DNA from 2 places in the Ornithinicoccus sp. genome. Region 2 is predicted to be linked to the other one. Evidence: predicted binding sites of a transcription regulator. Region 2 holds the regulator's gene; the other holds the start of a gene.

Region 1 (4,207 bases), 1.4 Mb from region 2:
GCCCGTGCTTCAGGTTGAGTTGATCCTCGCTCGTCCTGCCGGCGCCTCCCCCGGGTTCGTCGTGTTGGTAGGGGACTTCGTGGTCGTGCTGGCACCGCTCGGCCGGCACCGTGCACCCGGGCGCCCTGCAGTGTCGGTCGGCCGCCCGGATCTGGTCGCGCATGGCCTGGTCGGGCCGGTAGGCCTGGACGGTGCGTTCGACGAGCCTTCCGTCGAGCGGGTCGTACACGATGCGGTGCAGGACGTTCGCTTCGAGAGCCAGTTCGCGGGCGTGCTCGGCGGTGATGTAGCCGTAGCCCGGGATGTGAGCCACCCCGGTGGAACCGACATCGGTGAGCGCATCGAGCGGCACCACGATCTCGAGAGCGATCTGGGGTTGGGCCGCCAGGATGCGAGCCACGATCTCCCCGACCTCGCCGATGACCTCGGCCTCGTCGGAGAAGGCGCTGGTGGGCGGGGTGCTGCCTGAGGGGGCATCGCTCGACCCGTCGGTCTCCGGTCTGACGTCCCCCTGAGAGGCGTCGTCCGGCGCGCCTCCTTGGGTGGGGATGAGCGTGCCGTGGAGGACCAGACCGAGGGCGATATCGGACCGGAGTTGGGCGAGCGTGCGGGGATCTCCGGCGGCCCGGGCGGCTCGGGCGGCCTTGTCGATCCGCGCGATGGCACCCACCACGTTGCTGGTGCCCCCGGTGACGGTCAGCGTCCCGGTGCCGTTGTCCTCGAGGACGGCGAAGGCATCGCGGCGAGCGACTGCCGCCCGACGCTCGGCACGCGCCTTGCGGGGATCCGTGCCCGTAGCGCGGATCAGTTCGCGGTTCAGGGCGTCCTGGAGCTGGCCGAAGGACTGGCGTGCTCCGCCACCGGATTCCTCGTCGTCAGGATCCGGAGCCCACCGCGAGCCGGGCCCGAGGGTGCGATCGAAGATGTCGGCAGCGACCTCGGGGGGTAGGTGCCGACAGGCCTGCCACACGGTCCGCACCTGGCGCCAGTCGACGTCGCCGATCGCCAGCGCGTGCTCGGCCGCCCGCGTCACCCAGCGGGGAGCGAGCGCGAAGCCGACCCGGTCGTGACAGTCCTGGATGCCCCACCCGGTGAGCACCTGGAGTTCGTTGGCGATGGCCGACTTGGTCATGGCCCGCCACCGTTCGCGGGCGGTCTTGGACAGCTCGGACGGGTCGGCGACCTTCTTGCGTGCCAGGAGTTCCTCGCCGGTCACGATGGCCATGTCACGGATGACGTCGAACAGGCAGGCATCGGTCCACCGACCGATGATGACCAGGGCGTCGGAAGCATCGGCGAGCTCCCGGTTGGTCGGTCGAGGAGTGCTGGAATCTGCCCTTTCGGGATCGGGGCTGTCGGGGTTGTTGTGGCTGGGGTCGTTGTCGCCGGGGTCGTGGTCGCCGGGGGCGGGGTTGTCGCGGGTAGCCATCACGGGGATCAGGGCACAGAGCTGGTCGGCCACGTGCCGGGGGAAGCCCGCGACATCCAGGGTTGCGGTCAAGAGTGCGGAGAGCGCGGCGGGGTTGAGCGGCTCGGTGGTCGTGCCGGAATCGGATGCTTCGGCGGTCGTGCCGGATTCGGGCGGGACGAGCCACAGGAGACGATCCTTCCGGGCGGCGCGTTCGAGGTCTTCCTCCGTGATCCCATAGGTGGCCGGCTCGCACGCCCAGTCCACGGCGTCGATCGCCTGCCAGTGCTCACACTCCGCGTCCGGGACGTCCTCGCGCGCCGAGGCGAGAGCAGTGTCTGGGTAGTCCGCCACCGATCTCACCGCCCCTCCGCGGTCCGGGTCCCGGCCCTTCCGAACCGGAACTTTGCTGGTGCCCCCAGTCTAGAACACCAGTCCGACAGAGCGGGAGCTCCACGCGCACCTGTGGATGACCGGCCGGCCAATCCCGCGTTGTGGACGAACCGCGGGGGATCGCGCGACAGGGCTGGTCGACAGGGCTGGTCGAGGGCAGCTGGTTGCCGGTGCGTTGACAAATGGTCGGGAAATACCGACCATACGATTATGGCCGACCATAACGAGGTTCCCGGCGAGGCGCAGCACAGCCACCCCGACTACGACCTCCCGGAGACACTCGCGCTGGAAGACCCCGCGCAGTACCGCGCACTGTTCGAGGAGACCCGGGCGCAGATCGTGGAGCTGCTCCGCGAGCGGGCGGCCACGACCTCAGAGCTGGCGGAGGCGCTGGACAAGCCCAAGGGCACCGTGGGTCACCACCTCAAGGTGCTGGAGCGCGCCGGTCTGGTCAGGGTGGTGCGCACGGTGCGGGTGCGTGCGCTGGAGGCCAAGTACTACGGGCGGACGGCGCGGACCTTCCTGTACGAACGCGTCGGGGAGGCCGCGGGGGCCGAGCAGCGGACGATGGCGCAGGCGGCCGCAGCGATGGCAGCGCTGCCGCCCGACACCGAGGACTTCTGGGCCGTGGCCAAGCACGCCCGGATCCCGGTGGCACGGGCGGCCGAGTGGGCGCAGCGACTCAACGAGCTCGTGGTGGAGTTCTGGGACCAGCCCAAGGAGGGGGACGCGACCTACACCCTCGTGATGGGCCTCTATCCGACCCGGCGACCGGCGCTGCCGGAGCAGTCCGAAGAGGAGTCCGACGAGAGACCCGACGAGGGGACGAAGCCGTGAGTGTCACGCCCGAGCAGGAGGGCGGTCAGACCGAGGCAACCGAGACCGAGGCGACCGCGACCCAGGGTCGTCGCCGGCTGGGCCCCAACTACGTCAAGCTGTTCACGGCGTCGGTGTGCACCAACCTGGGCGACGGCCTGATGGCGGTCGCGGTCCTCTGGCTGGCCTCGTCGCTGACCCGCGAGCCCACGCTGATCGCCCTCGTGGGGCTCGCCTCACGCCTGCCCTGGCTGATCTTCTCGTTGCCGGCAGGGGTCATCACCGACCGCATGGACCGACGGCTCCTGGTGGCCTGGATGGACGTGGCCAGGCTGGTCGTCATCGCGGCGCTGGGCGTGGCGGTGCTGCTGCACCAGGAGGGCCTGCCCACGCCGGAGGAACTCGCACACGGGGCGGAGCCACCACGGGACGGCGGGGCTGCTGCTCGCCCTGCTCTGCCTGGCCGCCCTGCTGATCGGCTTCGCCGAGGTGGTCCGCGACAACGCCGCCCAGACCCTGATGCCCTCCGTGGTGGACAAGTCCCAGCTGGAGAAGGCGAACGGTCGACTCTGGGGCGCCGAGATGACCATGAACAACTTCGTCGGCCCGCCGCTGGCCGGGGTCGTGATTGCCATCGCCCTGGCGCTGCCCTTCTTCCTCAACGCAGGGATGCTGGCCGTGTCGGCGGCGCTGGTCTTCGCCCTCGCCGGCAGCTTCGCGCCCAAGGGGCGGACCAGCAGCGGCAAGATCGCCTGGCGCCGCGAGATCGGTGAGGGGTTCCGCTGGCTGTGGAGCCACGACCTGCTCCGCTCCCTGGCGATCCTGCTGGGGGCGATGAACATGCTCGGCGCGATGGTCTTCGCCCTCATCGTGCTCTTCGCCCAGGAGGTCCTCGGCCTCTTCGAGGGCTGGCAGTTCGGGCTGGTGCTCACCGGCACGGCGGCCGGAGCCGTCCTGGGCTCGCGTGCTGGCCGACCGGGCGGCAGCCCGGCTGACGCACGGCACCGCACTCCTGGTCTCGATCGCCGGGTCGGGGGTCGTGTTTGCCGTGATGGGCCTGGTCAGCTGGGCGCCCGCCTTCTGGCTCGTGGGCATCGTCGGCGGGTTCTTCATGGTGCTGTGGAACGTCATCACCGTCTCGCTGCGCCAGCGCATCATCCCCGACCACCTGCTCGGCCGGGTCAACTCGGTCTACCGGTTCTTCGGCTGGGGCACGATCTCCCTGGGGACCCTCCTCGGGGGCCTGCTGGTGACGCTGGGTGAGCCGGTGCTCGGCCGGGACTGGGCCCTGCGTGCCCCGTTCCTGCTCGCGGGCGTGGCCCACCTGGCCCTCCTCTGGTACGCCCTCCCGCGCATCAACACCGCACGCGTCACCGCGGCCACGGCCCAGGCAGAGGCGGCGTCGGGCGACCAGGCGTGATGTCTCACCAGTGAGACACAACCCGACGGCAATGGGTATGCCGAACGGTCGGGGACCGGTGGAATGTCACCTATGACCAACCCACTGAGCACCGTCACCGTCCGCACCGGCCCCCTGTCGCCCGCCGAGGTCGTCGCGGTCGCCCGCCACGGGGCCCCGGTGGAGATCGC
Region 2 (4,207 bases):
GTTACTGGGCCCGGAGCTTCGCGGGGTGGCGACGCTTCGCGGCGGCCGGACCCAACGCCGCCCACCGGGCCCTCGCGGCGCTGGAGACGGCTGGCCTGGTGTCGGGGGTGATCACCCAGAACGTCGACGGTCTGCACCAGCAGGCCGGCTCCCGCAACGTCCTGGAGCTGCACGGGAACCTGGCCCGGGTGATCTGCCTGTCCTGTGACGAGGCCTACGACCGGGAGGTCGTGCACGAGTGGCTGGCCCTGGCGAACCCGGGGTTCACGGCCGACGCGGGGCAGGTGCGACCGGACGGTGACGTGGTGCTGCCCGAAGGCGCGGTGGCGCGTTTCCGGCTAGCGCACTGCGTGGTGTGTGGCTCGGACCGGCTGAAGCCGGACGTGGTGTTCTTCGGCGGGTCGGTCGCCAAACCGCTGGTGGAGCGGGCCTTCGAGATGGTCGAGCAGGCGGGGGCGCTGCTGGTCGCGGGGTCCTCCCTACAGGTGATGAGCGGATACCGGTTCGTGCGGCGTGCCGCCCGGCTCGACATGCCCGTGATCTTGCTGACACGTGGTGCCACCCGTGCCGAGGCCGAGGCCACGATCAGGCTCGATGCGCTCCTGGGCGACGTGCTGCCCCGCCTCGTCGACGACCTCGGGTGAGGGAGTGCGCGACGGCGTGACCGCGCCACGGTGGTCCCGGTCGCGCCGGCGCCGGGGGAGGGCTACCGTCGGAGACAGGGACCGGGACGTCCCCGCTCCCTTTCGCCCGGAGGTGCGCGATGAGCATGACGCAGGAGCAGCTATCGGGGGCGGCCGGCCAGCCAGTGTTCGACTTGGACCGGCGCCCGGCGGGCCACTTGGTGGAGGTCTTCCTCGACTCCGGTGACGGGCACCCCGCATGGGCGCTCATCCGGCACGGTGAAGGGGTCCGGGTCGTGCCGTTGTATGGCGCGGTCCAGCACGAGGACGGGCTTCTGGTGCCCTACTCCGGGGAGGCGATCGAGTACGGCCCGACGCTGACCGAGGACCCCGACGCGGTGCAGGCCACGCCGGACGCGTGGCTGACCTACTACGGGCTGCGCGGGGCGGTGGGGGCCGACCCGGAGCTTGACGTCCCCGCCGAGCAGGAGCACCTGGCGCGCGGTCTCTCCGGCTACTCCTCGGACCGTCCCGCGGCGCACGCTGCCTCCTATGCCGGCGGGCACCACCCTGGAGCCCAGCATCTGCAGCGCATGGGTTTGTACCCCGGGTGAGGGGGTCCGCAGAGATGACGGTGCCGCCCGCCGAAGGGGTTGGAGGGGTCGGCGGGCGGCACCGGTCTGTGCCGCGACACAGCACCGCCCGTCCGGGCGGCTGGCGCGGGTGTCCTCAGATGCGGCGTAGCACCGCCGTGACCTTGCCCAGGATCACGGCGTGGTCGCCGTCGATCGGGTCGTAGGCCTCGTTGTGCGGCATGAGCCAGACCTTGCCGTCCTTGCGGCGCAGGGTCTTGACGGTGGCCTCGTCGTCGAGGAGCGCGGCCACGATGTCGCCGTTGTCGGCATCCTGCTGCCGCTGCACCACGACCCAGTCACCGTGGCAGATCGCGGCGTCCACCATGGAGTCGCCGACGACGTTGAGCAGGAAGACCTCGCCGTCCCCGACGAGTTGCTTGGGCAGCGGGAAGATGTCCTCGACCGCCTCCTCTGCCAGGATCGGCCCGCCGGCGGCGATCCGGCCCACGAGCGGCACGTACTGGGCCTCCGGGCGGGCATCGCCGATGCCGGTCTCGTCAGCGAACCCTGACGGGACCGCAGCCTCGTCGTGGTCGGCGGCCACGCCGCCTCCTGCGGACCTGCGGTAGCCGGTGCTCTGCCCGTCAGCCCCGGGCAGCACGATCTCGATCGCCCGCGGCCGGTTCGGGTCCCGGCGCAGGTAGCCCTTGCGTTCCAGCATCTTGAGTTGGTGTGCCACCGAGGAGGGGGAGGTGAGCCCGACGACCTCGCCGATCTCGCGCAGGCTGGGGGGATAGCCCCGCGTGTCGACCGACTCGCGGATCATGTCCAGCACCCTGCGCTGCCGCACGGTCAGCTCCGGGCGGCTTGCGTCACGGTCCGGGAACTCGTGGATCTTGGCCATTGTCTTCTCCTACCCCTCGTGCCTATTCCTGCTGGTCAGACGCTCTGTCGGTGGCGTCTGTTGTGCTGTGCCTCATGAACAAGCGTACGACCAAGACCCGCCGTGGGCAAACATCTGTTCGACGCGGCGTGTCGACAGGAGTCGTACGACTGTGCTACACATGGGACAGACGTTCTATCGCACGCGTGTTCGCGACGATCGGGACGACCGACGAAAGGGAGAGCCAATGAGCGCAGCACCGGTACTGCACGACCTGGACGACGCACCCGCGCAGCGGGGCAGCCGGGGCGGTCGCGGGCACCTGCGGCTGGTCCGCCCGGGCGAGCCGGCTCCGGTCCAGGCCCACCCGGCGACGCCCGCCCGGTTGCGGGTGGTGGGTGAGGACGCGAGGACCACGGCCCCGCGCCGGGCGCGCGCCCGCATCACGCGACGGGGCCGCCTCGTCGTGACCGGCACCGTCTCCCTGTTGGTGGCCGTCTCGGTGGCGGCCCTGGTCGCCACGATGGCGCCCGCGGGGGCGTCGAGCTCGGAGACCGTGGTCGTGCAGCCGGGGCAGACCCTGTCCCAGATCGCGGCCACCGAGTTGCCGGAGCTGCCCCTGGACGCGGCGATCGTGCAGATCCAGTTGGCCAACGAGATGAACACGTTGCACGTGCAGGCGGGCCAGACCCTGGAGATCCCCGGCAACTGAGCAGCAGGCGACGATCCCCGCGGGCTGGAGGGGAGCCCTCAGTTCTCGGGGGTGCGCCCGTCTTCCTCGGGGGAGGGCTCGCTGTCCGCGGAGGACTCGCTGTCTTCGGCCATGACGGCATCCCACAGGGCGCCCATCTGGTCGACGGGTAGGTAGAAGCCGCTGATGTTGGAGTCGAACATCAGCCCCGCGATGTCGGCGGAGCGGTACGCGGCCGCCGAGTCGACGACCTCACCGGGCGGCAGGGCGATGGCGGCCAGGTCCTCGCCCTCGGCGATCATCTGCTGCTGTACGGCAAAATGCCGAGCGCGGGCGGCGTCGGTGAAGGCCAGCAGCACCAGCTGACCGTCGACCTCCGCGGCGGCAGGTGACTCCAGCCCCTCCTCACCGACCGCGATGAACCACCAGTGCGGCAGGTGCATGGTCACGCGCCACAGGGCGGCCATGCCGACCCTGTCGTCCGGACCCTGGACCTGCGCGACGAGACGGTCGATCTCCGACTCCCCGGGCGTCGGCTCGCCGGTCGCCGGGAGCACCGGGTCGGAGGGCGCACGGTCGTCGTGCTGTGGTTCGTGAGGGTCACTCATGCCTCCACCTCACCACAAAACCGGGGTGCATACCGCATTGTCGACCGGGATCAGACCCCGTCTGCCGCGGTCAGGACCGGTCCGTGGCCCTGGAGGGCAAGCACCGTTTCGTCGGCGCTGACGGTGACGCGTTCGCCGCGGACCGACAGGTCCACCGGCTCTCCCGACTCCACCTGGAGGGCGATCTCCTCCTGTCGCACGGTGACCCGCAGCCGGGACCCGTGCCAGGACATCGGCCAGGACAGTTCGCTCCAGTCCGCCGGCAGCCGGGGGTCGAGCGTGAGCTCGCCGTGGTGGTCCCGCATGCCGCCGAATCCGCCGACCAGGGCGCTCCACACGCCACCGGTGGAGGCCACGTGGACCCCGTCGGTGGTGTTGCCGTGCCGGTCACTGAGGTCGACGAACAGACCCGCGTAGAAGTAGCGCAGCGCCAGATCGGCGTGGCCCACCTCGGCGGCGACGATGGACTGCACGACCGCGGACAGCGTCGAGTCACCCGTGGTGATCGGGTCGTAGTACTCGAAGTTGGCCCGCTTCTCCTCGGCAGAGAAGTCCTGCCCCGACAGGTACATCGCCAGCACCACGTCGGCCTGCTTGAGCACCTGGAACCGGTAGATGACCAGGGGGTGGTAGTGCAGCAGCAGGGGCCGCTTGTCCGCCGGCGTGGTCTCCAGGTCCCAGACCTCGCGCTCCAGGAAGTGCGTGTCCTGGGGATGCACCCCGACCGCCGCGTCGTAGGGGATGAACATGCCCTCGGCGGCGGCCTGCCAGGCCTCGACCTCGTGGGGCTGCAGCCCGAGCCGGGCCACCGCGCGGGCGTGCCCGGC

What was found. Region 2 encodes LexA, which represses DNA repair genes until DNA is damaged. Its sites were predicted from a motif close to TCGAACANNTGTTCGA; they were not measured.
Region 1: AC1QRC_RS01235 (HNH endonuclease signature motif containing protein) is a predicted target of LexA. The motif match lies at 1,833-1,848, and genes of this name have one in related genera.

Annotation. Positions count from the first base shown of each region.
Region 1 covers NZ_CM169976.1:229,326-233,532, reverse strand. The annotation lists gene AC1QRC_RS01235 (HNH endonuclease signature motif containing protein) at 1-1,762, opposite strand, end outside; gene AC1QRC_RS01230 (ArsR/SmtB family transcription factor) at 2,012-2,638, shown strand; gene AC1QRC_RS01225 (MFS transporter) at 2,779-3,390, shown strand; gene AC1QRC_RS01220 (hypothetical protein) at 3,582-4,037, shown strand; gene hutH (histidine ammonia-lyase) at 4,110-4,207, shown strand, end outside.
Region 2 covers NZ_CM169976.1:1,645,338-1,649,544, forward strand. The annotation lists gene AC1QRC_RS08345 (NAD-dependent protein deacetylase) at 1-644, shown strand, start outside; gene AC1QRC_RS08350 (hypothetical protein) at 764-1,237, shown strand; gene lexA (transcriptional repressor LexA) at 1,353-2,102, opposite strand; gene AC1QRC_RS08360 (LysM peptidoglycan-binding domain-containing protein) at 2,329-2,793, shown strand; gene AC1QRC_RS08365 (hypothetical protein) at 2,832-3,380, opposite strand; gene AC1QRC_RS08370 (glycoside hydrolase family 65 protein) at 3,431-4,207, opposite strand, start outside.